4 regions of the Mesorhizobium sp. B2-3-15 genome follow, and region 1 is predicted to be linked to each of the others. Evidence: predicted binding sites of a transcription regulator. Region 1 holds the regulator's gene; each other region holds the start of a gene.
The links. The regulator PhoB, encoded in region 1, activates phosphate uptake and scavenging genes when phosphate is short. The targets are predictions, from matches to a motif close to TGTCATNNANCTGTCAT.
Positions count from the first base shown of each region.

Region 2: the regulator PhoB is predicted to act here: its motif matches at 2,222-2,238, upstream of FJ954_RS02685 (PhoX family phosphatase).
Region 3: the regulator PhoB is predicted to act here: its motif matches at 3,177-3,193, upstream of ppk2 (polyphosphate kinase 2).
Region 4: the regulator PhoB is predicted to act here: its motif matches at 4,433-4,449, upstream of FJ954_RS01685 (DUF1045 domain-containing protein).

Region 1 is NZ_VFVO01000010.1:237,643-245,413, reverse strand. Features, by position in the region: gene FJ954_RS21420 (PAS domain-containing protein) at 1-417, shown strand, start outside; gene pstS (phosphate ABC transporter substrate-binding protein PstS) at 949-2,004, shown strand; gene pstC (phosphate ABC transporter permease subunit PstC) at 2,071-3,054, shown strand; gene pstA (phosphate ABC transporter permease PstA) at 3,058-3,909, shown strand; gene pstB (phosphate ABC transporter ATP-binding protein PstB) at 3,906-4,709, shown strand; gene phoU (phosphate signaling complex protein PhoU) at 4,735-5,442, shown strand; gene phoB (phosphate regulon transcriptional regulator PhoB) at 5,462-6,151, shown strand; gene FJ954_RS21385 (ROK family protein) at 6,154-7,389, opposite strand; gene xylF (D-xylose ABC transporter substrate-binding protein) at 7,656-7,771, shown strand, end outside.
Region 2 is NZ_VFVO01000001.1:540,495-548,265, reverse strand. Features, by position in the region: gene FJ954_RS02700 (sensor histidine kinase) at 1-751, shown strand, start outside; gene FJ954_RS02695 (response regulator transcription factor) at 748-1,410, shown strand; gene FJ954_RS31440 (hypothetical protein) at 1,528-2,025, opposite strand; gene FJ954_RS02685 (PhoX family phosphatase) at 2,288-4,291, shown strand; gene FJ954_RS02680 (hypothetical protein) at 4,425-4,649, shown strand; gene FJ954_RS02675 (NAD(P)/FAD-dependent oxidoreductase) at 4,682-5,869, opposite strand; gene FJ954_RS02670 (hypothetical protein) at 5,965-6,153, shown strand; gene FJ954_RS02665 (phosphatidylglycerol lysyltransferase domain-containing protein) at 6,312-7,349, shown strand; gene FJ954_RS02660 (ABC transporter permease) at 7,377-7,771, opposite strand, start outside.
Region 3 is NZ_VFVO01000007.1:148,224-155,994, forward strand. Features, by position in the region: gene FJ954_RS16040 (glycosyl transferase family 90) at 1-841, shown strand, start outside; gene FJ954_RS16045 (glycosyl transferase family 90) at 979-1,950, shown strand; gene FJ954_RS16050 (aldo/keto reductase) at 1,975-3,018, opposite strand; gene ppk2 (polyphosphate kinase 2) at 3,301-4,221, shown strand; gene FJ954_RS16060 (dihydrofolate reductase family protein) at 4,291-4,935, opposite strand; partial or broken gene FJ954_RS16065 (glyoxalase superfamily protein) at 5,080-5,190, opposite strand; gene hemB (porphobilinogen synthase) at 5,451-6,482, opposite strand; gene FJ954_RS16075 (DUF2066 domain-containing protein) at 6,597-7,418, opposite strand; gene FJ954_RS16080 (enoyl-CoA hydratase/isomerase family protein) at 7,582-7,771, shown strand, end outside.
Region 4 is NZ_VFVO01000001.1:337,381-345,151, reverse strand. Features, by position in the region: gene iolC (5-dehydro-2-deoxygluconokinase) at 1-55, shown strand, start outside; gene iolD (3D-(3,5/4)-trihydroxycyclohexane-1,2-dione acylhydrolase (decyclizing)) at 94-1,944, shown strand; gene iolE (myo-inosose-2 dehydratase) at 2,050-2,967, shown strand; gene FJ954_RS01695 (DUF3329 domain-containing protein) at 3,008-3,220, shown strand; gene iolB (5-deoxy-glucuronate isomerase) at 3,524-4,336, shown strand; gene FJ954_RS01685 (DUF1045 domain-containing protein) at 4,489-5,196, shown strand; gene FJ954_RS01680 (alpha-D-ribose 1-methylphosphonate 5-triphosphate diphosphatase) at 5,233-6,372, shown strand; gene phnN (phosphonate metabolism protein/1,5-bisphosphokinase (PRPP-forming) PhnN) at 6,369-6,998, shown strand; gene FJ954_RS01670 (COG4280 domain-containing protein) at 7,130-7,771, shown strand, end outside.

The DNA of each region.
Region 1 (7,771 bases):
GCGACGGCCGGCGGGCACAGGCTGGATATACTGGTGGCCGAGGACAATGAGGTGAACCAGATGGTGTTCACGCAAATCCTCGGCGAGACCGGCTATGGTTTCGAGATCGTCGGCAATGGCCGCAAGGCGCTCGACGCCTTCGGCACGCTCAATCCGTGCATGATCCTGATGGATGTCTCGATGCCGGAGATGAGCGGTCTCGAAGCGACGGCCGCGATCCGCCTGCTGGAGCAGGAGACCGGCACGCATGTGCCGATCGTCGGCGTCACCGCGCATGCGCTCAAGGGCGACCGCGAGCGCTGCCTGGAGGCAGGCATGGACGACTATCTGCCCAAGCCGATCAGCCCCAGGGCCCTGCTCGAGAAGGTCGAGCGCTGGGTCGGCGCCGGCCGTCAGGTCCACCGCAACGCGGGATAGAGCCCGCGTCGCCTGGATTGCGGGTCCGGCGAGGCAATCAAGGAATCAGCAGGAGATTCGCTGCTACCGCTGCGTGCAATGACTATGGTGCGATCGCGCCATATCAAAGCCGGTGTCCAGCCGGAACAATAGCGAAATCGAATTCCGCTCTTCTCAGTTACGGGCGGGAGCAGCGACCGCCTGCAAGAAACAGTGTCACTCTACCCCAACGGACCTGTTTTTGGCGATGGCCCGGCCATGACACGCTCTGGCTGCGAGCAACGCGCTCCCGTCCGGATTTTCTTCATTTGGGAAAGCCTGGTCGAGTCCGGGGTGATCTCAGCCGGTCGGAGGGCTCAAGCCCCTGATTCCGGCGGTAAACTCGGACCGCGCCGCGAGCGCCCGAGACCGGCGTCTTTCGCGTTACCGGCAACGCGTTACCGGGCTGACATGAAACTGTCATGCGACTGTTATAATCGAAGGCTATTGGCCTCAGCGGGCGCCGGCAAGAAGTGGCGCCGAGAGACCATCTTCCGAACAGGAGCAGGCCACATGAGACATTTCATCCGCTCGGCGGCCGTTGCGATTGCAATGGCTGCGGCGTCCACCCTCACCCTTTCCGCAGCAATGGCAGCTGACCTTTCCGGCGCCGGCTCGACCTTCATCTATCCGGTGTTCGCCAAATGGGCCGACACCTACAAGAAGGACACCGGCATCGGCCTCAACTATCAGTCGATCGGCTCGGGCGGCGGCATCAAGCAGGTCATCGCCAAGACCGTGACCTTCGGCGCCACCGACAAGCCGATGTCCGACGCCGATCTCGAAAAGAACGGCCTCGTGCAGTTCCCGATGGTGATGGGCGGCATCGTGCCGATCGTCAACCTCACGGGCATCAAGCCGGGCGAACTCGTCCTCGACGGCAAGACGCTGGCCCAGATCTATCTCGGCGCGATCACCACCTGGGACGATGCCGCGATCAAGGCCCTGAACCCCTCGCTCACCCTGCCGTCGACCGCTATCGCCGTCGTTCATCGTTCGGACGGCTCGGGCACGACCTTCAACTTCACTGACTACCTCGTGAAGCTCTCGCCCGACTGGAAGGACAAGGTCGGCTCGGATACGGCCGTCGAATGGCCGACCGGCGTCGGCGCCAAGGGCAGCGAAGGCGTTGCCAACACCGTCAAGCAGACCGACGGCGGCATCGGCTATGTCGAATATGCCTATGCCAAGCAGAACAATCTCTCCTACTCCAAGATGCTGAACGCCGCCGGCAAGGTCGTCGAGCCGTCGCTCGAATCCTTCGGCGCGGCTGCTTCGAACGCCGACTTCAAGGGCGCCAAGAACTTCAACGTCATCATCACCAACGAGCCGGGCGACGCCACTTGGCCGATCGCTGCCTCGACCTGGGTGCTGATCCACAAGACCCCGGACGATGCCGCGGCCACCGGCGAAGCGCTCAAGTTCTTTGCCTGGGCCTACAAGGACGGCAAGGAAACCGCCAAGGCGCTCGACTATGTGTCGATCCCCGATAGCGTCGTCGACCTGATCAAGGCTTCGTGGAAGGCCGACATCAAGGCCGACGGCAAGCCCGTCTACGCCGGCGAGTAATATCTTTCTGGAGGAGCGCCGCCCCGCGGCGCTCCTTTTCAATCAACACAAAGAGCCGAGCTTGACATGAGCGCTGCCCACGAAGCCTTGCCAGCCATTCGAGGTTCACGCGACGCCACCGTCAGACGGTTCGCGTTGACCGATTCGATCTTCCATGGGCTGACCCGCGCCGCCGCCATTCTCGTGCTGGTGCTGCTCGGCGGCGTCGCTATCTCGCTGTTCGCCGGTTCCTGGCAGGCACTGTCGACCTTCGGCTTCTCCTTTCTGACCACCGAGAGCTGGAATCCCGTCACCGAGAAATTCGGCGCCCTGGCGCCGATCTATGGCACCATCATCACTTCGGCCATCGCCATTCTGATCGCTGTGCCGCTCGGTATCGGCATCGCCATTTTTCTCACCGAGCTTTGCCCGCGTCCGCTCCGGCGCCCGATCGGCATGGCCGTGGAACTGCTGGCCGGCATCCCCTCGATCATCTACGGCATCTGGGGCCTGTTCGTGCTGGCACCGTTCCTGCAGACGACAGTGCAACCTTTCATCATCAACGTGTTCCACGGCATTCCCGGCCTTAACAGCCTGTTTGCCGGGCCTCCTTATGGGATCGGCCTGCTGACCTCGGCGATGATCCTGGCCATCATGATCCTGCCTTTCATCACCTCGATCACCAAGGATGTGTTCGATACGGTGCCGCCGGTGCTGAAGGAGTCCGCCTACGGCATTGGCTGCACGACCTGGGAGGTAACACGCCGGGTCGTCGTCCCCTACACCCGCATCGGCATCATGGGCGGCGTCATGCTCGGCCTCGGCCGTGCACTCGGTGAAACCATGGCGGTCACCTTCGTCATCGGCAACGCCCACCGGATCAGCGCCTCGCTGTTCGCGCCGGCAACGACGATCTCGGCAACCATCGCCAACGAATTCACCGAAGCCGTCGGCGATCTCTACACTTCCTCGTTGGTGGCGCTCGGCCTGATCCTGTTCGTCATCACCTTCCTCATCCTTGCCATCGCCCGCTACATGCTGATGCGCATCGATGCCCGTACCGGAGTCTGACCGATGTCGACAGCCGCATCGCTTCACCAGAGCCGCAAGCGCAAGAACGGCGTGATGATGACGCTCTGCGTCGTCGCCGCCGGCATCGGCCTTGCCTGGCTGGCGCTGATCCTCGGCGCGCTGCTCTATAAGGGCCTGTCGGGCGTTTCGCTCTCAGTGTTCACGGAAATGACCCCGCCGCCCGGTGATGCCGGTGGCCTGCTCAACGCCATCTACGGCAGCATCGTGATGACTATTATCGGCATCGTCGTCGGCACGCCGATCGGCGTGCTGGCCGGCACCTACATGGCCGAATATGGCCGCTTTTCGAAGCTCACCACCGTGGTGCGCTTTATCAACGACATCCTGCTGTCGGCGCCCTCAATCATCATCGGCCTGTTCGTCTACGAATTGATGGTGCGGCCGATGGGACATTTCTCGGCCATCGCCGGTGCCGTGGCACTGGCCATCCTGGTCATTCCCGTCGTGGTGCGTACCACCGAGGACATGCTCAACCTTGTGCCGAACGCTTTGCGCGAGGCCGGCACGGCGATTGGCGCGCCGCGCTGGGTGGTGATTCGTTCGGTGGCCTACCGCGCGGCGATGTCCGGCATCGTCACCGGCATATTGCTGGCCATTGCCCGCATTTCCGGCGAGACGGCGCCACTTCTTTTCACGGCGCTCAACAACCAGTTCTGGTCGAGCAATCTCAATGCGCCGATGGCCAGCCTGCCGGTGACCATCTTCCAGTTCGCTCTCAGCCCTTACGAGGAATGGCAGCAACTGGCGTGGACCGGCGCACTCATAATCACATTGACGGTTCTCGCGCTCAGCATCTTTGCGCGCAGCCTGACCGGACGCAGAGAGGACAAATGAGCCAGATGTTGTCTCCAGACATGACGATTGCGACAGAGGCAGCCGCCAAGGCGAAGATCGAGGTCAAGAACCTCAATTTCTACTACGGCCAGTCGAAGGCGCTGAAGGACATCACCTTGTCGCTGCCCGAGCGCAGCGTGACGGCCTTCATCGGACCGTCGGGTTGCGGAAAGTCGACGCTGCTGCGCGTCTTCAACCGCATCTACGAGCTCTACCCCAAGCAGACCGCCGAGGGTCAGGTGCTGCTCGACGGCCAGAACGTTCTCGACCGCTCGCAGGACCTCAACCTGTTGCGCACCAAGATCGGCATGGTGTTCCAGAAGCCGACGCCGTTCCCGATGTCGATCTATGAGAATATCGCCTTCGGCGTCAGGCTCTATGAGAAGATCGGCAAGGCCGAGATGGACGGCCGTGTCGAGCAGGCGTTGAAACGCGCCGCGCTGTGGAACGAGGTCAAGGACAAGCTCAATGCCAGCGGCCTCAGCCTGTCGGGCGGCCAGCAGCAGCGGCTTTGCATCGCCCGCACCGTGGCGGTCAAGCCGGAGGTCATCCTGCTCGACGAACCGGCCTCGGCGCTCGACCCATTGTCGACCGCCAAGATCGAGGAATTGATCGACGAGTTGCAGGCCGACTACACGATCGTCATCGTCACCCACAACATGCAGCAGGCCGCGCGCGTCTCGAAGCAGACGGCTTTCATGTATCTGGGCGAGTTGGTCGAATTCGACAAGACCGAGAAGATCTTCACGTCGCCTCGCGAGAAGCGCACGCAGGACTACATCACCGGCCGCTTCGGCTGATCTCACGCATACGAGGACCAGGATCATGGCCGAACACACAGTCGCAGCCTTCGACGAGGATCTCGGACAGATCAGCAAGCTGATCAGCGACATGGGCGATCTCGCCGGCACGATGGTCGGCGGCGCCACCAAGGCGCTGCTGAATTCCGACAACGCGCTGGCACAGCGCGTCGTCTCCGACGACGCCATCATGGACGCGCGCCAGCGCGAACTCGATGATCGCGCCATCACCCTGATCGCCAAGCGCCAGCCGATGGCCGACGATCTGCGTCATGTCGTCGGCTCGATCCGCATGGCGGGCGATCTCGAACGCATCGGCGACCTTGCCAAGAACATCGCCAAGCGCGTCGGCTCGGTCGGCCTCACCGCCACGCCGCGCGACTTGTCGCATTCCATCGACTCCATGGCGCAGCTGGTGCTGATCCAGGTGCAGGGCGTCGTCGAGGAATATGCGGCCGGCGATGCCGCCGCCCTCGCCAAGCTCAGGAATGACGACGAACGCATCGACGTCAAATACACTTCGGTGTTCCGCGAACTCCTGACTTACATGATGGAGGATCCCCGCAACATCACGGCTTGCACGCATCTTTTGTTCTGCGCCAAGAATCTCGAACGCATCGGCGACCATGTGACCAACATCGCCGAGAATGCGTATTATGTGCTGACCGGCACGCAACTGCCCGCCAATCGTCCGAAGCAGGACGAGACGGCGATGTCGGTGCCGGCGGCTTGACGGCAGGGATGATCGATCGATGATCGCGCCACGCATCATGGTGGTGGAGGACGAGGAGCCGCTGGGCGTGCTCCTCCGCTACAACCTGGAGTCCGAGGGTTACCAGGTCGAGGTGGTGACACGCGGCGACGAAGCCGAGATACGCCTCCAGGAAAACGTGCCCGACCTGCTGGTGCTCGACTGGATGGTGCCGGCGGTTTCCGGCATCGAACTCTGTCGGCGCCTGCGCATGCGGCCCGAGACGGAGCGATTGCCGATCATCATGCTGACGGCGCGCGGCGAGGAGAGCGATCGCGTGCGCGGCCTCTCGACCGGCGCCGACGACTATCTGGTCAAGCCGTTCTCGACGCCGGAATTCATGGCCCGGGTCAAGGCGCTGCTGCGCCGCGCCAAACCGGAAGTGCTGTCCAGCGTGCTCAAGGTCGGCGACATCGTGCTCGACCGCGAATCGCACCGGGTCTATCGCAAGAAGAGCGAGATCCGGCTCGGACCGACCGAGTTCAGGCTGCTCGAATTCATGATGCGCCATCCCGGCCGCGTGTTCTCGCGCAGCCAGTTGCTCGACAATGTCTGGGGCGAGACGATCTACATCGACGAGCGCACCGTGGATGTGCATGTCGGCCGCCTGCGCAAGGCGGTCAACAATGGCCGCATGCCCGATGTGATACGCACCATCCGTGGCGCGGGCTACGCAATCCGCGAGGATTGAGATCAGGCCACGTTCTTGCCGGATCTCACCTGCACGCCCGGCGCGAAGATCTCCTGGTCGACGAAGGTGAGCGCGCGCATGGCGCAGCCCTCGCGGATCAGCGGCAATTCGTTCGGCTCTGTATCGAAGGAAATCGACGTCGAATGCTGGCCGCCGGCGGTCTGGGCGATGGCCTCACGCAAGGCCGGCTCGATCAGATCGAAGGCGGCGGCGCTGACGCCGACCATCGCAACCGGCGCCGGATCGATCAGCGCGAACAAGCTGCCAAGGCCATAGCCCAGCGCCTCGCCGGCCTTGCGATAGGCCTCGCGCTCCGGTCCGTCTCTTTCGCGCGCCGTGGCCGCCAATGCGCGCATGTCGGCGTCGCTGACGTCGACCGGTTTGGCGTCCTCACCCATCTGTCCTGCATTACGCCAGATGGCATAGTTGCCGGCATAGGCCTCGACGCAGCCGCGCCGCCCGCAGCGGCAGAGCGCGCCGCCGGGGCGATGGATCATGTGGCCGAACTCGCCGCCTGAGGAATGGGTGCCGGTGAACAGCTCGCCCTTCAGCACCAGGCCCATGCCGATGCCGTGCGAGAGCAGGATGGCGATGAAGTCGTCGCGGTAGCGCTCGGGGTCGCGCCAGCGCAGCGCCACAGCCATCATGTTGCAGTCGTTCTCCATGGTGGCGGGGATGCCGAATTCGGCTTCGAGTATATCGGCGAAGGCAATGTCCGTCTGCGGCGTGATCGGCGACCACAGCATGGCGCGCGCCTCGGTGTCGGTGATGCCCTGGATCGCCAGCGCGATGCGGGCAATGCTGGCGACATCGAGGTCGGGATCCTCGAGGCGGCGCCGGACGATGGCCACGCATTCGCCGATCAGCGCCTCGCGCGACATGGTCAGCGTGTCCAGCCGGCGCTGCTCCTCCGATATCACCTGGCCGGCGTAGTCGATGACGGCGACGGAGAGGAAATTCAGCGACAGCACCACGGTCATGACCGCCGCGGCCTCGGGGTTGAGACAAAGGCCCACCTGCGGCCGGCCGCGTTTCAGTGAGCCGGCCTCGTTCGGCTTGCCTTCGCTCAGGATACCTTCGCCGATCAGGTCGGCTGATATCGCCGATATGGTCGAGTGGCTCAGGGCGGTGGTGGCGGCGATCTCAGTGCGCGAGGGCTGGCCACCCCGGCGCACGGCTCCAATCACCATTGCGCGGTTGCGCCGGCGCAGATCGTCGTGGCGGATTCCGACCGACATGATTTCCCTCCCCGTCGCCGCGGTTCTTGACGCCCCCTCGAACACCTCCGGCAACGGGTCGAATACTGGCAGAAGCGGCTGGGGCTGTCATTTATTTATTGCGGGGCTCGAAAAAAGGATTCCGGCACCTCAAAATCCGTCAGAATCGATGTTGACAGTGTTCCGGCGATGGACCAGTGTTTTTTCGAGGCTCGAAAAAATTAGGGCCTTTGTGCCGGCCTTAGGGCCAGTTTGGTCGCGCCACACGCGGGCGCAGGGAGGATATCATGAAGAGATTCACAGTCGCCGTTCTGGCGGGTGTCGCCATGTCGCTGACGCTGGCGTCGGTCGCGCAGGCGAAGGGCAAGGTTATCGGCGTGTCGTGGTCCAACTTCCAGGAGGA
Region 2 (7,771 bases), on a different contig from region 1:
CATCGTCCTGCGCGGCAGCCGCATTATCGACGATCAGCGCGGGGCGCTGCGCCGCCAGGTGTCGGAGCTGCAGGGCCTGGTGACCCAGAACAACGCCTTGCGGCATCGTGTGCAGCGGGCGTCCCGCCGCGCCACCGCGCTCAACGAAAGATATCTGCGCCGGATCGGCGCCGACCTGCATGACGGCCCTGCCCAGCTCGTGGCGCTGGCCGCGCTGCGCATGGACAGTCCGGTGTTTACCGGCGACGGGCATGGCAGCGAAGGCCGCTCGACCGAAATCGCCATGATCCGCAAGACGCTGGAGGATGCGATGCGCGAGATACGCGGCATCTGCACCGGTCTGGTCCTGCCGCAGATAGAAACGGCGGCGGCGGCGGACGTGCTGCGGCTGGCCGTCGAGGAGCATGAGCGCCGGACGGGCACATCGGTGACGCTTACGATGCCGAGACATTTGCCGGAGCCCGGCGCTTCTGAGAAGATCAGCATCTATCGCTTCGTGCAGGAGGGGCTGAACAATGCCTACCGCCACGGACGGGGCAAGGATCAGGCGGTGCGTGCAGGCATGAAAAATGGTAGGCTTTTCGTTGAAGTATCGGACGGCGGACCGGGCTTCGATCCGGCGCGGGCCGAGGGGTTGGGCCTTGCCGGCCTCAGGGAGCGGGTTGAAAGCATTGGCGGCCAATTCGAAACACTCACAGGGCCGAAAGGCACGAAGCTGGTGATCCGTCTTTCGGTCGAGGAGCAAGCATGATCGGCACCATCCGCATTGCCATTGTCGACGATCATCCGCTGTTCCGCGAAGGCGTGACGCGCAGCCTGTCGGAGATCGGCGGCTTCGAGATGGTCGGCGAAGGTGCGACCGCGCAGGACGCGGAGCGCATCGCCTCGACCATGCAGCCCGACATATTGCTCATCGACATTTCAATGCCGGGCGGCGGCCTGGCCGCGGTTGCCAGCATCCTTGCCGACCATCCCGCCCAGAAGATCGTCATGCTGACCGTTTCAGAGGCGAATGCCGATGTGACCAAGGCCTTGAACGCCGGGGTGCTCGGCTATGTCCTCAAAGGCGTCGGATCGCGTGCGCTTGCCGATATCCTGCGCAACGTGGCGGCCGGCGAAAGCTATCTTTCGCCGATGCTGTCGGCCCGGCTGCTTTCCGACGTCCAGTCCTTGCAGCCCGCCAACGGCGTGGCGGACCGGCTGCGGCAACTCACCGGCCGGCAGACCGAAATCCTGCGGCTGGTGGCGGAGGGACTGAGCAACAAGGAAGTCGCCTTACGCCTGGAGCTGCAGGAGAAGACCGTCAAGCACCACATGACGGGGGTGCTGTCGAAACTCAACGTGCGAAATCGTACTGAAGCGGCCCTCATCATGCGCGAGTTTCGCGACCGCGACAGGGACCGTTCGTAGCCATCGTGGAACGCCGCGAAACGAGGTCACCTCCGCCGGGGGGCGGCGGAGGTGACGTGTGAAACTGGTCGTTGCCTGTTGACCAGCTTCACAAGGCGAAATTCATAGGGCCGAAATTCAAAGCGCCTTGAGACGGCTGGCGTCGGCCGGTGTGGCACGGCGATCGATGATCGTGCGGCCGAGCTTATCCTTCATGCTGAAACGGCCGTTCTCGATTTTCTCCGTCAAGCCATCCGGGTGCTGAACTGTAATCTTGTTCCCATCCACGTCGACCGTGTCGCCGGTCGTGGCGTTGACATGGCTTGTGCTCTGGTTGCCCTGGCCCTTACCCTTTCCGCTATTCCCGCCGCCGCTGTTACCGCTATTGCCGTTGCCGCTGTTTCCTCCATTGCCGCTGTTGCCGCCACCGCCACCACTGTTGCCGCCACCGCCGTTGCCGCCATTCCCACCGTTGCCACCACCGCCGTTGCCACCCTTGTCGGCATGTGCGGTCGCGGCATCGATTCCAGGCACGAAGCCATGGAAGACGACTCCATAGGGAGCGATGGTCAGCGCCAGGACGGCCGCCGATCTGAGAGCCAGACGGCAACAATGGGCCGTGATCGATCCACGCATACTGATCTCCGTCGATTGAGCCGGCGCGCCCACCCCAACGTTGCAGTGCAACAACATCGCCGAAAGACGTGGTGACCGGAAGCGACCTCCGACCGTTGCGTTTGTCCCCCAGGACCTTTGCAGGCGCAAGCTTGGACCAAAGTCCCAGGCGAGGCGTAAAAATCGGTCTCGTGAGCGAGCGGCAGCGGAGATACCATGTCACGAAAATGTGATCAGCCGACTGTAAGCCGGAAGCTCCAGCCAAAACCCACCAGAGGTTCCCATGACCGAACATCGCTCCCCCGACGCCCGATTCCGCACCAGCCTGCTCGAGGAAAACGAAGGCCCGGCCAACAATCCCAGCGAGAACCGCACCATGGGCGAGATCATCGCCGCGCGGTTCTCGCGCCGTGGCTTCCTCAAGGGTTCGCTTGCCGTTTCGGCGATCGCCGCCACCGTCAGCCCGCTGGCCATGATCGCCGCCGACGATGCCCGCGCCGCGGAAGGCTCAGCGTTCAAATTCGACGAGCTGGAGGCCGGTATCGACGATAAGCACCACGTCGCGCCGGGCTACGACGCCGACGTTTTGCTGCGCTGGGGCGATCCGCTGTTTGCCGATTCGCCGGAATTCGACCCGACGAAGCAGTCGGCGCAAGCCCAGGCCAAGCAGTTCGGCTACAACAACGACTATGTCGGTTACATCCCGCTCGATGGCTCGGCCGAGCATGGCTTGCTGGTGGTCAACCACGAATACACCAACCCGCATCTGATGTTCCCAGGCATCGTCAAGATCGTCGAGAAGGACGGCAAGAAGTCGGCCGAGGTGGCGCCGCTCTCGAAAGAGCAGGTCGATGTCGAGATGGCCGCCCATGGCGGCACCATCGTCGAGATCCGCAAGGATGGCGGCAAATGGCGGGTAATTCGCGACGGCAAGCTCAACCGCCGCATCACCGCCAACACCGAGATGGCGCTGTCGGGCCCGGTTGCCGGCCATGACCGCGTCAAGACCAATGCCGACCCGTCCGGCGTCAAGGTGTTCGGCACCATCAACAATTGCGCCGGCGGGGTCACGCCCTGGGGCACGTATGTGATGTCCGAGGAGAACATCCATGGCTATTTCTCCGGCGAGCTGCCGGAGGGCCACAAGGAGGCCGCCAACTACAAGCGCCTCGGCATTCCGGAAGGCGCCTATGAATGGGGCGCGCACTATGACCGCTTCAACCTGGCCAAGGAGCCGAACGAGCCCAACCGCTTCGGCTGGATCGTCGAGGTCGATGTCAACGACCCGGCCTCGGTGCCGCGCAAGCGCACCGCCATGGGCCGCTTCAAGCATGAGGGCGCCGAATCGATCGTCGCCAAGGATGGTCGAGTGGTCTTCTATCTCGGCGACGACGAGCGCTTCGACTATGTCTACAAGTTCGTCACCAAGGGCATGTTCAACGCCGGCGACCGCGCGGCCAACAAGGATCTGCTCGACGACGGCACGCTGCATGTCGCCAAATTCGCGGAGGACGGCTCGGTCGAATGGATGCCGATCGTGTTCGGCCAGGGGCCGCTGACGGCGGAAAACGGTTTTGCCGGCCAGGCCGACGTGCTGATCGAGACACGTCGCGCCGCCGACCTCCTTGGCGCCACCAAGATGGACCGGCCCGAAGACATCCAGCCCAATGCCAGCAACGGCAAGGTCTATGTCATGCTGACCAACAATTCCAAGCGCAAGGCCGATCAGGTCGACGCCGCCAACCCGCGTGCCGAAAACGCCTTCGGCCACATCATCGAAATCGTCGAGGACGAGGGCGATTTCGCCGCCACCAAGGGCAAGTGGGAAGTGCTGCTGAAATGCGGCGACCCGTCGGTGGCCGCCGTCGGCGCCACCTTCTCCACCGCGACGACGGCCAATGGCTGGTTCGGCATGCCCGACAATTGCGCGGTCGATTCGGCCGGGCGCCTGTGGGTCGCCACCGACGGCCAGGGCCCGAAGGCAACCGGCCGCACCGACGGCCTGTGGGCGGTGGACACGGAAGGATCGGCGCGGGCGACCTCGAAACTGTTCTTCCGGGTGCCGATCGGCGCCGAGATGTGCGGCCCGCTGTTTGCGCCGGACGACCAGACCGCCTTTGTCGCCGTCCAGCATCCGGGTGACGGCGGCGAGGATTGGGAAGCGTTCGGCCGGCCCTCCTATTATGAGGACCTGTCGACCCGCTGGCCCGATTTCAGGCCCGACATGCCGGTGCGGCCGGCGGTGGTCGCCATCACCAAACAGGGTGGCGGCAAGATCGCCGTCTGAGGTCGGGCGAGACAAAAATGAGAGGGGCTCCGGCGATCCGGGGCCTCTCTTTTGTGCGATATCATATTCAAGCCTCGGGAAAGATTGGCAATTTACACGTGGCGCCCTAGATCGTGATCAGGAGATCATCGCCATGCCCAAGTCGATCTACGACCGTGGCCTGCTCAAACCTGACGAAGTGGCCACCTTGCAACGTGTCTTCGACGAGGCCTGCCGCCGACGGCAAGCGCATCCCGAATCCGTCGAGGCGCGTGAATTGGCGCTCACCTTGCTGGCCCTCTACAATGCCGGCATGGTCGACGAGGAGATGCTGACCGAGGCTGTCGGTTTCCGGCGGCTGGAGCCGAAATCGGCGTGACGCCGACGGCAAATGTTGTCCTATGCGGTCGCTCAGCGTGAGGCGCCGGAGGGGCGGGATGAGCCGGCGATCCGCGCAGCTATCGCCTTGGCCAATATGCCGGCATTGGCAAAGCAGCCGCGGATGCTCGGCCGCATGCCGGTGAACCACAGGCCGGGCAGTTTCGGATCGGCCTGGCCGCCGTTGAAGAGCGGAACGCCCTTCTCGTCGAGCACGCCGAGATTGCCGACCATCCGCTCCAGCCCAGTGCGGTAGCCCGTCGCCGCAATGACGATGTCGGGAGCGATCAGGCTGCCATCGGCCAGGATGACGCCGTCGCGGGTGAACTCCCGTACACCGGGCACCACCACGATCCTGCCCGATTTGATGGCATCGACGGCGCCATCGTCGGCGGCGATCGCGGTATAGTCCGAGGTCAGGCGGCTGGCGCCGCCCGCGGGCGCGGGCGGCACGCCGAATTTGGTGAGATCGCCGAATACCAGGCGCTGCGTCACCGCCATCACCGCATCGGCGACGCGCAGCGGCAGGCGCGCCATGAGCGGCGAGAGGCGGTGCACGGCGATCTTGCCGACGCGCTTGGGCAAAAGGGCGGGGCCGTTGCGGGCCGACAGCCAGACAGCGGCGGTATCGACACCGGCCAGATGATTGAGTGCGTCGAAGCCCGAATTGCCGGCGCCCACAACCAGCACCTTCTTGCCCGCATAGGCCTGGGCATCGCCAAAATCCGCCGAGTGGATGATCCGGCCCGCGAACGCCTGCATGCCCGTCCACTGCGGCGTGAAGGGTTCCCGGTCGCGGCCGGTGGCGACAACGACATGGCGCGCCAGGCGCGAGCCGGCGCTGGTGCGCACGACCCAGTGATCGCCCCTGAACGTGATGGACTCGACGGAAACGCCAAACTCCACCGGCAAACGGTTCGCCTCATGGAAATCGTTCATATGGCGGATGACGACGTCCCGGTGCGGAAAGGCAGGGGTGCCCTTGGGATAGGCAAGGCCAGGCAGTGCCGAGAGATCGCGGTGGGTGTTGAGGTGCAGCTGCTCGTGGCGCCGGCGCCAGGGCTCGGCCAGCCGGCTTTCCTTCTCCAGGATCGCCGTCGCCACGCCGGCCTTCATCAAGGCCCTCGCGACGGCCAGCCCGGCGGCGCCGGCGCCAACGACGATCGCCGGCTCGACCGTCACCGCCTGCTCCACCATCGATCTGCTTGTCGTATCAGCCATTCACTCTCGAACCCCATTCGCGCTCGCGGCGGCCCCTGAAGGCTCGCAGGCCGCTGTAACAGTTTGATCGCGCGCAGGACCCGAACGGCAACTCGATGCCGATTTTCGATGGTCCCGCGCCGAGGCGGCTTCGCGTCTGGAGCATTTCCGCCCGGCCGAAACAGCCGGTCGCGGCACCGCGTCAAAACCACGACATGGAGCGCATTACCCGCTTCCGTCCGAATACATCCAGCCCTATATGGCATATCCGCGGCATCGGCGATAATCAGGTCGCGGCAAAGTGATTGATTCGAGGTCCGGGGGCTGGCGGATCTCGTCACGGACGCAGGCATTCGAAACCGGCAACCCGATTTCGGCTACCTTGCGAAAAATCAAGACGCCGTGGCGCGTCTTGCGTGTCGTCGGACACGTCGCGCCATGGACGGCACGCGGAATCTCGACCATGCCCTCCTTGCGGATCTATTTCGACAACCTCCTCGAGGGGGCCTCGCCCAAGGTCGAGCGCCGGGCGCTGACGCATGTCGAACGGCTGGCGCTGGTGCGCCGTCATGGCGACTTCTCGCTCGCCTATTCCACCGCCGTGCAAAGCAAGCTTTCCTATTTTGGCGATGCCGACGGTTACATCGCCTTCGGCACCAAGATGAGGCATCATTTCGCGCTCGGCGATCCGGTGGCGGCGCCGGATCGGCGGCCCGATTACATCAGACGCTTCGTCGAGAGCGCCGGCGGCCCGTGGTTCGTGCAGATCGGCGAACAGACCGCCCAGGTCCTTGCCGGCCTTGGCTACAAGATCAACCGGCTGGGCATCGACACGCGCCTCGTTCTGCCCGACCATGATTTTTCCGGCAAGCGCAACGAAACGGTGCGTTATTCCGAGCGCTGGCTGTTGAAGAAGGGCTTTTCGTTCGAGGAGGACAAACGCACGATCCACCTCGACGAGATCTCCCGGCTGTCTCAAAACTGGCGCGGCGACCGTATCGTCAAGCGATGGGAGATGGGTTTCCTCAACCGACCGTTTTACGATCAGCTCGGCACCGATATGCGCCGTTTCGTGCTGCACGGCCCCGACGGCGACCTCGTCGCCCTGCTCGATTTCGATCCGATGTTCGCCGACGGCAAGGTGATCGGCTACACCACCGCCTTCAAGCGCAAGCATATCGATGCCTCGCCGCATGCCGAGATCGGCCTGACCAAATTTGCCGTCGACCGCTTTCGCGAGGAAGGCATTTCGGTGGTGACGCTCGGCCTGTCGCCGCTGCTCGATGTCGGCCCGAGCGGATTTGCCGAAAGCGAGTTCTGGCGCAACGCCTTCCAGCGCGCCTACGACTCGCCCTGGGTCAACCGCCGCAGGTTCAACCTGCAGGGACAGGCGGCATTCAAGCGCCGCTTCCACGGCGCCGAGGAACCGGTCTATATCGCCTTTCGCGAGGGGACCTACATCGAGATGCTGGGGTTGCTGCGGCTGGTCAAGGCCATTTGAGGCCTCTCTCACGACTTTAGGGCCGCGTCAGTTCCTCAGCCGGTAGCCGGTCCGGAAGATCCAGGCGACGATCGCGATGCAGACGGCCAGGAACACCAGCGTCATGCCGAGGCTGACGACGACCGAGACATCAGCCTTGCCGTAGAAACTCCAGCGGAAGCCGCTGATCAGGTAGACCACCGGGTTGAACAGCGTGATCGTCTTCCAGATGCCTGGCAGCATGTGGATCGAATAGAAGCTGCCGCCGAGGAAGGTCAGCGGGGTGATGATCAGCAGCGGCACCAGCTGCAGCTGCTCGAAGCTTTTCGCCCAGATGCCGATGATGAAGCCGAACAGGCTGAAGGTCACCGCCGTCAGGATCAGGAAGGCGAGCATCCAGAACGGATGTTCGATGTGCAGCGGCACGAACAGCGAGGCGGTGG
Region 3 (7,771 bases), on a different contig from region 1:
GGCGGCGCGCCGCAGGCTGAATTACTACAACAAGTTGCAGGATGGTTTCGCGCCAAGCGCCGATGCCATGCGCATCGGCAAACTGCCCTTCACGCCGACCATGTACTATTACGACCTGAAGGAGTTCGCCCGCTACTTCGATCCCGGCCTGCTCATCGACCTGGAATTCGGCGACGTCAGGAATGTCCCCAAGGTGCCTTCGATCGTCAAGGACCGGCCAATCTGTGCTGACGACAAGAACGCGATCATCATGAAACTCGACAAGTTTCGTCATTTCCAGATGCCGGCTGACGCGATGTCGTTCGCCGACAAGCTGCCGTCCGTTGTCTGGCGCGGTGATCTCAACAATCCGATCAGGACAAGATTTCTGAACGCTGTGCGCGACCTGCCGTTCTGCGATGCCGGTTCGCACAAGCCGAACGCACCGCCCGAATACGCCAGGCCTTTTCTCAGCATCAGCCAGCACCAGCGCTATCGCTACATCGTCTCGCTCGAGGGCAACGACGTGGCGACCAATCTCAAATGGATCATGAATTCGAAGTCGCTCTGCATGATGCCGCCGCCGACCTATGAGACATGGTTTGCGGAGCGGCAGCTCGAAGCCAACGTCCACTATGTGCCGCTCGCGGCGGATTTCTCGAACCTTGAGGACCACGTCGCCTATTTCGAGCGGAATCCGGCGGAGGCGGAGCGCATCATCGCGGCTGCGAACGCCTATTGCCGGACATTCGACGACGAACAGACCGAGCAGACGATCTCTCTGCTGGTGCTCTACAAATACTTCGTGCTCTCGGGCCAGATCAAACCGGATGCCGAGGTGTGGCGCTACATAACGGGCTAGTTGCGGCGCTCGGTCGAGGCCGCCAGCCGCATTCGGGCGCTATCGGAATGCGTGGCTGGATGGTAGGGCAATCATGCTGCGGGAACCATCCCGACCGTCATTTGTTTAACCGCGTTTATCTTTGATCAAAAGAGTCCATGGCCACCCTCCAACGAACGACGGCAAAGGTCTTCTACTATGCGCGGAACGTCATGCGCGACATCGCGCCCCAGGCGATCTTCCGGCGGCGATTGGCCAGCCGCCTGCAGCAGGCCAGGCTCTCGGACGAGGCCGTGCGTCGGCGACTGAATCACTACAACAAGCTGCAGGACGCTTTTACACCAGGCCCGGATGCTGTGCGCATCGACAAGATACCGTTTGAACCGAGCATGTACTATTACGACCTGAAGGAATTTGCCCGCTATTTCGATCCATCATTGCTCATCGACCTGAAGTTCGGTGATGTCATCGGCGTGCCCAAGCTGCCGACCCTCGTCAAGGACCGGCCGATCCGCGCCGACAACGGCAATGCCGTCGTCATGAAGTTCAACAAATTCCGCCACTTCCACATGCCCCTCGATACCGTCGCCTTCGCCGACAAGCGCCCTGCCGTGGTCTGGCGCGGCGACCTCAACAACCCGATCAGGACACGGTTCCTGGATGTCGCGCGCGACTTGCCGTTCTGCGATGCCGGTTCGCACAAGCGCAGCGCACCGGCTAAGTACAGCAAGCCTTTCCTCAGCATCAGCCAGCACCTGCGCTATCGCTACATCGTCTCGCTGGAGGGCAATGACGTGGCGACCAACCTCAAATGGATCATGAATTCCAACTCGCTCTGTCTGATGCCGCCGCCGACCTACGAAACATGGTTCGGCGAGAGCCAGCTCGAGGCCGGTATCCACTATGCGCCGCTTGACCCGGATTTTGCCGATCTCGGCGAAAAAGTGCGTTATTTTGAAGGGCACCCGGCCGCGGCGGAGCGCATCATCGCCGCAGCCAATGCCTATTGCCGCAAATTCTCCAATGAACGGGACGAGCATGCGATCTCCTTGCTCGTCCTCTACAAATATTTCGTGCTCGGCGGCCAGATCGAACCCGATCCCGAACTCTGGCGGTTTATCGGCGGCTAGCTCTTGCTCTCTGCCTGACGCTGATCAGATATCGCTGCGGTCGAGAACCAGATCGGCTGGGCCGAAGCGATCCTTCGCTGTCAGTTGCTGGTGCCAGTAGGGGTAGAGCAGAGCCGGCCGGCTGACCGCGTCGAGGCGCTGGCGTTCTTCGGTGCCGAGCTTCAGGGCCGCCGCCGCAAGGTTGTCCTTGAGCTGAACGTCATTGCGGGCACCGATCACCAGCGAGGAGACGGCAGGGCGTCCGAGCAGCCAGGCGAGCGCCACCTGCGCCGCCGAGACGCCACGATCCTTGCCGATCTCGACCAGCACATCGACAATCCGCCACAGCCGGTCCTCGTCGCGGATCGGCGGCTCGGACCAGCCGGCAAGCTGGCGAGCGGTCGGGCTGTCGCGGCGGTATTTGCCCGACAGCAGGCCACCGGCGAGCGGGCTCCAGACCAAAACGCCCAGCCCTTGGTCGACCGAGATCGGCAAGAGCTCGTACTCGGCCTCGCGCGCTTCCAGCGTATAGTGGATCTGCTGGGTGACGAAGCGTTGCTGGTGACGGCTGTCGCTGATGGAAAGCGCCTTCATCACCTGCCAGCCGGAATAGTTGGAGCAGCCGATGTAGCGCACCTTGCCCTGGCTGACCAAACTGTCGAGCGCGGCAACGGTCTCCTCGAGCGGAGTGAGGCCGTCCCATTGGTGGACGAAATAGATGTCGATGACATCGGTCTTCAAGCGCTTCAGGCTGCTCTCGCATTCACGGATCAGATGATGGCGCGACAGGCCCTCGTCGTTCGGGCCCTTGCCGATCCGCATCCGCGCCTTGGACGCGATCAGCACATCGTTCTTGCGCTTGCCGCCGAGAGCTTCGCCTATGATCTCTTCGGAGAGGCCGTTGGAATAGACATTGGCGGTGTCGATGAGGTTGATGCCGGCATCGATGCACATATCGATCATCCGCTTGGCTTCGGCGAGATCGCTGTTGCCGACCGCGGCGAAGGGCCCGGCGCCGCCGAATGTCATGGTGCCAAGCGTCAGTGTCGAAACCTTCAGGCCGGAACGGCCAAGGGTGCGGTATTCCATGTCAGATCCTCACGATTTTGTTGAAGAGGCGTGCCGGCAAGGCAGGCCTGGAAGGCGACCGCGCATTTGTAGGACAATTCGGCCGGCTTGTCGCCATGCGACGACGGTCGATCGATCAGACATCGCGGAATTTGCAACGTCGGCAATTGCGCCTGTGCTGCAATAAAACCGTCACCGCCGGCCTATATTGAAGTCGGCTCAGGTGTTTCCATTCCCGGCCGCCGGCCAGCAATTTGGAGCGCCCAGTGGTAACCGACAGGGCTTGCAAGCGGAGCAGTTGATATGACCGAGCTGAAACAGAATTCCCCTGCCAAGGACTGGCTTGAAGCCGAGCTCGCCGACACGCTCGACGAGGACTATGAGCTCGAAATGTCGGAGCCGGCCCTCTCGATGGAGATCGCCAAGATCTACAAGAACTCGCATCCGCCTTCGATCGATCGCATGCAGTATTTTCGCGACCTGATCAGCCTCCAGTCCGAATTGATCAAGCTGCAATCCTGGGTCGCCTACCACAAGAAGAAACTGGTGGTGATATTCGAGGGCCGCGACTCCGCTGGCAAGGGCGGCGTCATCAAGCGCATCACACAGCGGCTCAATCCGCGTATCTGCCGCGTCGTGGCGCTTCCGGCTCCGACCGAACGCGAGAAGTCGCAATGGTATTTCCAGCGCTATGTCCCGCATTTGCCGGCAGGCGGCGAGATCGTTTTGCTCGACCGCTCCTGGTACAACCGCTCCGGCGTCGAACGGGTAATGGGTTTTGCCAGCCCCGAGCAGGTCGAGGAGTTCTTCCATGACGTGCCGGAGTTCGAGCGCATGCTGGTGCGCTCGGGCATCACCGTGGTCAAATATTGGTTCTCGATCACCGACGAGGAACAGCAAATGCGCTTCCTGATGCGGATCCACGACCCGATGAAACAGTGGAAGCTGTCGCCGATGGACCTGCAGTCGCGGGTGCGCTGGGAACACTACACCAAGGCCAAGGAGGAGACCTTCGCCCGCACCAACATTCCCGAGGCGCCCTGGTTCATCGTCGAGGGTAACGACAAGAAGCGCGCGCGGCTGAACTGCATCGACCATCTGCTCAAGCAGCTGCCGTATGAAGAGGTGCCGCACGAGGAGATCACGCTGCCGGAGCGCGTCTTCAACCCGGAATACGAGCGCCAGGTGCTGCCGCGCGAGCTTTACGTGCCGGAGAAGTATTGAGCGAGAGTTTTGTCTTTCTCCCCGTATAGTGACGGGGAGAAATGGGCTTTCGTCGAGGGTTTCTCCACCTTACGCCCGTTTGATGACGACGTGCGTGGCCAGTGCCGTCGCAACCTGTTCGCTGCACTGGTAGCCAAGATTCAGCATGTCGAGGCCCGCAAAAAGGTTCTCGCCTCTGCCAAGCAGCACCGGCGAGATCGCCACGTGCATGTCGTCGATCAGCTTTTCCTGCAGATACTGCCGGATGGTGGAGATGCCGCCGCCGACCCGCACATCCTTGCCTGACGCGGCGGCTTTGGCCTGTTCGAGAGCCGAATGGATGCCGTCGGTTACGAAATAAAAAGTCGTGCCGCCTTCCATCACGATGGGATCGCGCTTGTAATGCGTCAGCACGAAGGTCGGGACGTGATAGGGCGGATTGTCGCCCCACCAGCCCTTCCAGCTGTCGTCAGGCCACTCGCCCCGGATCGGCCCGAACATGTTGCGGCCGAGGATCCAGGCGCCGACATTCTCGAAGCTGCGCGCCGCAAAGTCTTCGTCAACGCCTGTCTCGCCGCCTTCCTGGCCAAACATCTTGCGGAAGGTGCGGGTGCTGAAAGCCCATTTGTGCAGGGCCGGTCCGCCGACACCGAGCGGATTTTCAAGGCTCTGATCGGGACCGGCGCCATAGCCGTCAAGCGACAGGCTGAAAGCGTTGACGCGAAGTTTGGACATGAGAACCTCCTCCTTGAGAACCAGTTGTCTTTTGCAAGTGGTTTCTTCTAGCAAACTGATTTTGAATTGCAAGTGGTTTTTCGAGCCGGAAAAGGTATTTCCGATTGCCGCCAAGCTACGGCCGCCGCCTCATTGGCCGGTCGGTTGGCGCGCGACGATCTCAAGGGCCTCGCTGTGGCTGATCGTCAGGTCGCGGGCGGCAAGCGCCTCCCGCATGGCTTTCGCCATCGTCTTGGCGTCGCGATAGGCAAGCATGTCCGTTTCCTCGGGTCACGGCGAAGCCTTCGTCAGTGCCCGCAATGCCGACACCTTCGCCCGACGGTGAAACGGGTCAGGAAGCATCCTCAGGAGGCGTTCGCCATACCTCTTGGCCGAGGTGCGGGCTGCCGGCCGCTTCCGGCCATGCTTCCATCATAGCTGCAGCCGCCAGTTTTTGTCAGCGGGTTTTCGATAGAACCGCCGACCAGTTGAAAGAGTGGTGACATCTACTGAAGTGCCTTGCCCGGGAAGTCGGGCTACCCCTTCAGCATCACAGCCACTTCGGGCGCGAAATAGGTCAGGATGCCGTCGCAGCCGGCGCGCTTGAAGGCGAGCAACGATTCCAGCATCGCCTTTTCTCCATCGATCCAGCCATTGGAATCAGCCGCCTTGATCATCGAATATTCGCCCGAGACCTGGTAGGCGAAGGTCGGCATCTGGAATTCGTCCTTCAGCCGGCGGATGATGTCGAGATAGGGCAGGCCGGGCTTGACCATCAGCATGTCTGCGCCCTCGGCGAGGTCCTGTTCGGCCTCGCGCACCGCCTCGTCCGAATTGGCGTGGTCGATATAATAGGTCTTCTTGTCGCCCTTGAGCAGACCGGCGGTGCCGACCGCCTCGCGATAGGGGCCGTAGAAGGCCGAGGCGAATTTGGTGGCGTAGGACATGATCGCCACGTCCTGGAAACCGTTGGCGTCGAGCGCGTCGCGGATGGCGCCGATACGGCCGTCCATCATGTCGGACGGCGCGATGATGTCGGCGCCGGCCGCTGCCTGGATGACGGCCGCCGCCGCGACCTGTTCGACGGTCTCGTCATTGACGATGATGCCATCGCGCAGGATGCCGTCATGGCCATGGCTCGTGAACGGGTCGAGTGCGGCGTCTGTGATGATGCCGATCTCGGGTACCGCGTTTTTGATGGCGCGTGTGGCGCGGTTGATGATGTTTTCAGGGTCGAGGATGTGGGAACCCGTCTGGTCGCGCAGGCCGAGATCGACGTTGGGGAAGGTGGCAAGGGCCGGGATGCCGAGCTTGGCCGCGCGTTCGGCCTCCTTGACGGCAAGATCGACCGACAGCCGGAAGACGCCGGGCATGGCGGCAATCGGCTCCCGGACATTCCTGCCCTCGACGACGAAGATCGGCCAGATCAGGTCGTCGACCGACAGCCTGTTCTCCTGCACGAGCCGGCGCGACCAGTCGGCCTTGCGCATGCGGCGCAGGCGGCGGCTGCCGGTGACGTCATCGACGCTGCGCGCGCCGGCAGCTTTTGCTGGGGTGAATTTGTTCATGGCCAAAACTCCGGATCGGTGGCTTTTACCACGAGCCCTTGGTGCTGACCAATGCGACACGTTTGTGCCAGTGCCGAAAGCTGCCTGTAGCGCTGTCCCGCCACGCCTATTGGTTCAGGGCTGCCCGTTGCCCGAAAGGATCTGTGCCGCGCCTTCGATTGCCACACGGAACGCGTCGTCGAAGCTGACACCGCGCACCTGCCAACGATAGGTCTTGCCGTGATCGGCCAGTCGCCAATCGGCGACCCAGCCCAGTTCCTTGTCGCTCCACACGATGCTGCCGGCGAGCGCTCGGTCGCCTCCGGCTTGCTTGGCCACCCGATCCAGCCTTGCCATGTCCGTCGCGCGCAGCGCTTCTTCGCCCAAGCCGGCAAGTTGCGCGGCCTTCGGAAACGCGACATGCATCAGCATCGGCCCGGTGGCGTTGACGAAGGATTCGCGCATCGTCTCGCCACGCCCTTCCTCGGCGCTCAGCATGAAATGCCGCGCGCCTTGTTCGGTCGTGAGGAAGACGGTGAGTGTCGGCCGCTCGCCAAGCCAGGGCCTGCTGCCGAGCGACGCCAGCAGCCTGTCGATCACGTCAGGCTTGTAGAAGCAGGTGAGATCATGCGGCCGGTCATGCGTCCCTTGCTCGTCATGGATCGGAATGCCCTCCATCCGGTCATGGTAGCGGAACGAGTCGACAAAGCTGCCGGCCTTGTCGCGCAGCGCGTCCATTTCGCGTCTGGCAAGCAGCCGCTGATCGCCCGAAACACGGACGAGCACCTTGTCGAGGCAGGTCCTGAAGCCGAGCTGACGATTTTCTTCACCCTGGCCGGTGACAATGGTCTGCGAGTGGTAAAGGTCGCCAAGGTCGGCTGCCCCCGCGGGGACATTGGTTGCCCACAAAAACGACAGGCAACTCAGAACAAAGGCAAAGCGCAAAAAATGCGGCATGGCTAACTATCCTGCTCTCGGCCTGTCGTAGCGGCCACCAATGTCTAGCATCGGCGACCGCTAGCCGCCAAGATCGAGGCGGCCGGGCTGCAGCCATTGACGCACCCATGTGCCGCCTTTAGCACTTCAGTCCCGCAGGCGCGGGAACAAGGATTCTCTGGCGATGGATTTTGGTGGAGGCGACGAAATTCGCTTCGAAAGGTTGGGCAGGGCCGGGGTCGTCACGCTGACGCGGCCGCAGGCGCTCAACGCCGTCACCCATCGCATGATCAAGGCACTGGGCAAGGCCCTGCGGTCTTGGGAGCGCGACGAGGGTGTGGATGTCGTCGTGGTCAAGGCCGAGGGCAGGGCGT
Region 4 (7,771 bases), on a different contig from region 1:
CTTCGAACAGTTGACCGAAGCGTGGCTTGCCGCGCGCGGCCGCAAGGCGGCATAACAATACGCAACGGCGTAGGGACTGCGGAGGAAAACACCATGAGCCAGACAATCCGCCTGACGATGGCGCAGGCGCTGACCCGCTTCCTGTCCCGCCAGATGGCCGAGGTCGACGGGAAAAAAACGCCGATCTTCGGCGGCGTCTGGGCGATCTTCGGCCACGGCAATGTCGCCGGCATCGGCGAGGCGCTCTACCAGGTGCGCGACGAGTTGCCGACCTTCCGCGCCCACAACGAGCAGGCGATGGCGCATGCGGCGATCGCCTATGGCAAGGCCAATTTCCGCCGCCGCTTCATGGCCGCGACCTCTTCGATCGGTCCCGGCGCGCTGAACATGGTGACCGCGGCGGCCCTTGCCCACGTAAACAGGTTGCCCGTCCTGTTTTTGCCAGGCGACGTCTTTGCCAACCGCATTCCCGATCCCGTGCTGCAGCAGGCCGAGGATTTTTCCGACGGCACGGCGACGGTCAACGACTGCTTCCGCCCCGTGTCGCGCTATTTCGACCGCATCACCCGGCCGGAGCAGATCATCCCGGCGCTGAGCCGGGCCATGCAGGTGCTGACCGATCCGGCCGAATGTGGACCGGTGACTTTGTCGCTTTGCCAGGACGTGCAGGCCGAGGCCTATGACTATCCCGAGAGCTTCTTTGCCGAGCGGCTGTGGCGCCAGCGCCGGCCGCGTCCGGACCGTGACGAAATGGCGGCGGCCGTGGCGGCGCTCAAGGGAGCCAGGAAGCCGCTGATCATCGCCGGCGGCGGCGTGCTCTACTCCCAGGCTTCCGACGAATTGGCCAAGTTCGCCCAAGCCACCGGCATTCCGGTCTGCGAAACGCAAGGCGGCAAGTCCTCGCTGCCGGACGATCACCAGCTCAACATGGCGGCGGTCGGTGTTACCGGCACTTCGGCCGCCAACCGGCTGGCGGAAGAGGCCGACGTCGTGCTGGCCATCGGCACGCGGCTGCAGGATTTCACCACCGGCTCGTGGGCGCTGTTCAAGAATTCCGGCAAGACCATCATCGGGCTCAACGTGCAGCCCTTCGATGCCGGCAAGCACCGGGCGCTGCCGCTGGTCGCGGATGCCTGGGAAGGGCTGGCCGAGTTGGGAACCGCGCTGCAAGGCTGGAAGGCGCCCGCCGCCTGGACCGACAATGCGGCCGCCGGCAAGAAGGCCTGGCAGGCCGATGCGGCCAAGGTGACGGCCTCGACCAACGCTGCTTTCCCCTCGGATGCGCAGGTGATCGGCGCCGTGCAGCGCGCCATGGGCTCAGGCGTGACGCTGCTGCATGCGGCAGGCGGACTTCCCGGCGAACTGCACAAGCTCTGGCAGGCCGGTGCGCCGGGCTCCTACCACGCCGAATATGGCTTCTCGACCATGGGTTACGAGATCGCCGGCGGGCTCGGCACCAAGATGGCCAAGCCCGACGAGGAGGTCGTCGTCATGATCGGCGACGGCTCCTACTTGATGCTCAACTCCGAGATCGCCACCTCGGTGATGCTCGGCCTGAAGCTGACCGTGGTGCTGCTCGACAATAGGGGTTTTGGCTGCATCAACCGGCTGCAGATGGCGACCGGCGGCGCCAACTTCAACAATCTCTTGCAGGACTCGCGCTATGAAATCCTGCCTGACATCGACTTTGCCGCGCATGCGGCGAGCATGGGTGCGATATCAGAGAAAGTGCCGTCGGTTGCCGAGCTGGAAAACGCGCTGCAAAAAGCCAAGAAGAACGACCGCACCACCGTGCTGGTCATCGACACCGATCCGCTGGTTTCGACCGATGCCGGTGGCCATTGGTGGGACGTGGCGGTGCCCGAGGTTTCGGCGCGGCCTCAGGTGAACGCCGCGCGCAAGGCCTATGACGAGAAGCGGCGGATGCAGAGCGTCGGCGATTGACGCCAGCTCCCTTCTCCCCGTCACGATACGGGGAGAAGGTGCCGGCAGGCGGATGAGGGGCGGCGCTAGCGCCAAAAATTGAACTGTCTAATCCGGAGTGACGACTTGAAAGCCAAATTGGGCATGTCCCCCATCGCGTGGTGGAACGACGATCTTGCCGAACTGAGCGATGACGTGTCGCTGGAGGAATGTCTGCGCCAGTCGCGCTCTGCCGGCTTCACCGGCATGGAGATGGGCCGGCGCTTTCCCAACGACCCCGCCATCATGCTGCCGATCCTGAAGGCCGCCGACGTGACGCTGTGCGGCGGCTGGTTTTCCGGCACGCTGGTCGATGAGGAGATGGCTGCCAACAAGGACCGCATCCAGCCGATGATCGACCTGTTCAAGGCAGTCGACGCGCCCTGCATCGTCTATGGCGAGGTCGGCCGCTCGATCCAGGGCGACCGTTCCAAGCCGCTCGCCACCAAGCCGAAGCTCACTGGCGACGAGATGAAGGCCTACGCGCGGCGCCTGACCGAATTCGGCGAATGGTGCGCCGAGCAAGGCATGCCGCTGTCCTATCACCATCACATGGCGGCTGTGGTCGAGACCGAGCCGGAGCTCGATGCCTTCATGCGCCATTCCGGCGAAGGCATCCCACTGCTGCTCGATGCCGGACACCTCGCCTTTGCCGGCGGCGACGTGCTGCGCGCCATCGACAACCACCACAAGCGCATCAGCCACGTCCATGTGAAGGACGTGCGCATGGGCGTGATCGAGAAGCTCGACCGTACGAAGCAGTCCTTCCTCGACGCCGTGTCGCTCGGCGCCTTCACCGTCCCGGGCGACGGTTCGCTCGATTTCGGCGCCATCGTGCAGCGCTTCGCCGACCATGGCTATGAAGGCTGGTTCGTGGTCGAGGCCGAGCAGGACCCGAAGAAGAACCCGCCGCTGAAGATGGCGCAGGTTGGCCACAAGGAGCTGATGCGGGTGATGACATCAGCCGGTTACACGGTGGAGACGCAAGGGTTTCCGAATGCCTGATCGGGTTCTCGCCAGGCCGGGCTTGCTGTAGGCTGGCCAGATGAAAGATTCCGAGCACCCCTTCTTCCGGCCATTGTGGCGGCGTGTCGCCGTCGTCGCGGTCTGCCTCATCTGGTCGGTCATCGAGTTCGCCACCGGCACGCCGTTCTGGGGCGTCATCGCGCTCGGCTTTGCCGGCTACGGCGCCTGGCAATTTTTTTATCTTTATAAGCCGGCCGACGAGACGAAGCCTCCGGCCGATCCGAAGGAATAGGCGGTCCATGGCGCGAGCAGTTTTGTGGATTGGATACTGCGAGCGTAACGGATCGCACACGTCGGCGATTGGCCGAAACGCCCCTCGCTTCGTCATCCTAGGGCGGAGCAAGGAGCGTAGCGACGCGGCGCAGACCCTAGGATCCATGCCATGACTTTGAAGCGTTGTGACGGTGCAGGAATTCCGCTCCGCTGCGCCCTTCGACGTAGGTATCGGCATGGATCCTGGGGTCTTCGCGACGGAGCTTCGCTCCTGCTCCGCCCCAGGATGACGAAGTTGGAAGGCTAGGATAGGAGAGACAAAATGTCGAAACTGCTCGTCAAGGCCGACAAGGGCCATGGCCGCGTCGCCCATGTGACGCCGAAAAGCGCCGGCTGGACCTATGTCGGTTTCGACCTGCATCGGCTGAAGCCGGGCGAAAGCGCCTCGGGAAAGACGGACGACCGCGAAGTCTGCCTGGTGTTCGTGACCGGCAAGGGTACCGCGAAAGCCGGCGGCAAGGATCTCGGCCTGCTCGGCGACCGCATGTCGCCCTTCGATGGCAAGCCGTGGTCGGTCTACGTGCCGCAGGGATCGGACTGGTCGGTAACGGCCGATACCGAGCTGGAACTTGGCGTCTGCTCGGCGCCTGGTCTTGGCGGTGGCCTGCCGGTCCGGGTGATCGGACCGGACGATCTCGGCCAGGAGGTGCGCGGCAAGGGCACCAATACGCGCTACGTCACCAACATCCTGCCGGAAGGCCAGCCGGCCGACTCGTTGCTGGTCGTCGAGGTCATCACGCCCGGCGGTCACACGTCGAGCTACCCGCCGCACAAGCATGACCAGGACAATCTGCCTGCCGAATCCTATCTGGAGGAAACCTACTACCATCGCCTCAACCCGCCGCAGGGCTTTGCCTTCCAGCGCGTCTACACCGATGCCGACAAAAGCGGACATCGTGCGCTGGACGAAGCCATGGCGATCGAGGACGGCGATGTGGTGCTGGTGCCCAAGGGCTATCACCCCTGTGCCGCCTGCCACGGCTATGACCTCTATTATCTCAATGTGATGGCCGGACCGAAGCGGACCTGGAAATTCCACAATGCGCCCGAGCACGAATGGTTGATGAAGGCCTGACCGTCTCGCGTTTCCGGCCGAACTTATTGGTCCAGCTGGGAAAAATCGTCGGCTAAGGACCCTAGGGGTCGATTTGCCTTCTAAAACCCGTCAAAGCTTCGTCAATCCGTCATGGAAATCACCTATGGCAACGGTTCTGACGAGGACTTCCCATGCGTTATGCCATTTATTTCACCCCCCGGCAGGACGAGCCGCTGGCGCGCATCGCCGCCGACTGGCTGGGCCGCGATCCGTTCGGTGCCGCGACCAGGCCGGTTGAGGCCGTTGCCGATCTGTCGGCGGCGGAAGTGGCCTTCCACACCGCCTCGGCACGCCGCTACGGCTTTCACGCGACGCTGAAGGCGCCCTTCCACCTGGCTGCCACGGAGACCGAGACCTCGCTGCGCGCGGCGCTGGATCATTTTGCCGAGGTTACGCCTGTCGTCACGATCCCGCGCCTTATCGTCAGCCAGATCGACAGCTTCTTCGCGCTGGTGCCGGAAGGGCCGCTGCCGCCGCTCAACCGCTTCGCCGACAATGTGGTACGCGATTTCGACCGGTTTCGCGCACCGCTGTCAGAGGCCGAGATCGAGCGGCGCAGCCCGGATTCGCTGAAGCCGGCCGAGTTTCGCAATCTCTGCCAATGGGGCTATCCCTATGTCTTCGAGACCTTCCGCTTCCACATGACCCTGTCCGGCCGGGCCGGCCCACAGGAAAGCCCTCGCCTGCGCGCGGCGATCGACAGCCTGTTCGCCGATGTGTTGCGCCAGCCCGTGCTCGTGGACGCGCTGACATTGTTCGTCGAACCCGAACCCGGCGCGCCATTCATGGTGCTTTCCCAGCACGCGCTCGGACGCCGCCCGGCCCGGAAAACCGCCTGAACGAAACCCGACTGCAAGAACCAAGGACTACCCGCAATGACCGCCGAAACTGTTCTTTCCAACGCCCGCATCGTTCTTGCCGACGAGATCGTCGAAGGCTCACTGGTGCTGCGCGATGGCTTGATCGCCGGCATCGATGCCGGTGCTGCCCGGACCGGCGAGGACATGGGCGGCGACTTTATCATTCCAGGGCTGGTCGAACTCCACACCGACCATCTCGAGGGCCATTATGCGCCGCGGCCGAAAGTGCGCTGGAATCCGATCGCCGCGGTGCTCGCCCATGACGCGCAGGTGGCGACCGCCGGCATCACGACCGTGCTCGATGCCTTGCGCGTCGGCATGGACGAGGACGCCGACCTGACATTGGACGACATTCGCAAGCTGGCCGATGCGATCGAGGACAGCGTCGCGCGGGATCGTCTGCGGGCCGATCACTTCCTGCATCTTCGCTGCGAGGTTTCAGCACCGGATTGCCTCGACGCATTCGCCAATTTCGACGGTGACGAACGGGTCAAGCTGGCGTCGCTGATGGACCATGCGCCAGGCCAGCGCCAGTTCGTCAACCTTGAAACCTATGCCTACTACTACCAGCGCAAGCTGAAACTCTCGGATCGCGATTTCCAGAAATTCTGCGAGAAGCGGATGGCCGAATCGGCACGCAACTCTGGGCCGAACCGCGTCTTCATCGCCGCCGCCTGCCAGGAGCGCGGCATCGTGCTCGCCAGCCACGACGATGCGACGTCGGCTCATGTCGACGAGGCCATCGAGCAGGGCGTGCGGGTCGCCGAGTTCCCGACCACCGAGGAAGCGGCGCGGGCCTCGAAGGCCGCCGGGCTCGGCGTGCTGATGGGCGCGCCCAATGTCATGCGCGGCGCCTCGCATTCGGGCAATGTCTCGGCTCGCACCTTGGCCAGCGATGGCCTGCTCGACATCCTTTCGTCCGACTACATTCCCTTCAGCCTGATCCAGTCGGCCTTCTTCCTCGGCGACATGGTGGAAGGCATTTCGCTGCCGCAGGCCGTCGCCATGGTTTCGAAGAACCCGGCGCAGGCCGTCGGCCTCGACGACCGTGGCGTCATCGAGCAGGGCCGTCGCGCCGATCTGGTGCGCGTGCGCGTCGACGATCATGTTCCGGTCGTACGCACCGTCTGGCGGCAGGGACGCCGGGTGGCATGATGGTGTCGGCCTCGATCGAGCGCGAACTGTCCGCCGAAACCTTTCCGATCCGTCACGGCGTCTTTGTCGCTGTCGTGGGCCCCAGCGGCGCCGGCAAGGACACGGTGATCGGCTATGCCAAGGCGCTCTTTGCCGACGAGACGCAGCTGGAGTTCGTGCGCCGCGTCATCACCAGGCCGAGCGATGCGGCGAGCGAGGACCACGATACGCTGGCCGACGCCGCCTTCGCCGAGGCCGATGCCGACGGCGCTTTCGCCGTCTCCTGGGAAGCGCATGGCCTGCGCTATGGCCTGCCTGCCGATGTCGACTGGTCTGTTTCCAATGGACATGTCGCCGTCGCCAACGTGTCGCGCGCGATCATCCCCACCTTGCGCGAGCGCTATGCCAATCTGGCGATCGTCGAGATCACCGCTTCGCCCGAGGTGCTGGCCGAGCGGCTGGCCATGCGCGGTCGCGAGTCGCGCGGCGAGGTGCTGGCGCGGCTGGCGCGCAGCGCCAATATGAGCTTGTCCGGCCCTGGTGTCACGTCGATCGACAACAGCGGTCCGCGCGAAGTGGCCGGCGAGCGTTTCGCCGAAGTGCTGCGCAAGGCCATGGCGTTTTCCGACATGTCAGGCCTGATCTGATCCGGACTTGTTTCACCCGCCTGCTTGCGCTGTCGCTGGAAATGCTCCGGGCTGCTGGCCGCATAGGGTGATTCTGGATTACGCTCCGGAATTCGCCCCAGGAATCAGGGGCGAGCCAGACAGGAAGCTTCATGCAGACACTGACACCCATTCTCTCGACAGTCACGGCGGCATTTCTCGCCTCCCTGGTCGAGGTCGTCGAAGCTTTCACCATCGTGCTCGCGGTGGGGGTGACACGCAGCTGGCGCCCGGCATTGACCGGCGCCGCGCTGGCGCTGGCGGTGCTGGCGGCCCTGGTGCTGGCCTTCGGCCCGCTGCTGGCGCTGGTCCCGATCACCACCCTGCAGTTCGTCGTCGGGGTGCTGCTCATCCTGTTCGGCATGCGCTGGCTGCGAAAAGCCATCCTGCGCAGCGTCGGCGTCATTGCCCTGCATGACGAGGAAGCGGCCTTCGCCAAGGAAACCGCGGCCCTGCACCGGCAGGCCGCCGACCGGCGCGCCGACTACCTCGCCGGGCTGGCCTCGTTCAAGGCGGTGCTGCTCGAGGGTGTCGAGGTGGTGTTCATCGTCATTGCCGTCGGCGCAGCGCATGGGCAGACATTTTACGCCAGCATGGGTGCGCTGGCGGCTTTCGTCGTGGTGATGCTTGTCGGCCTGGCCGTCCACCGGCCGCTGGCGCGCGTGCCCGAGAATGCGCTCAAATTCGTGGTCGGGCTGATGCTGACCAGCTTTGGCATCTTCTGGACCGGCGAAGGCATCGGCGCCGATTGGCCT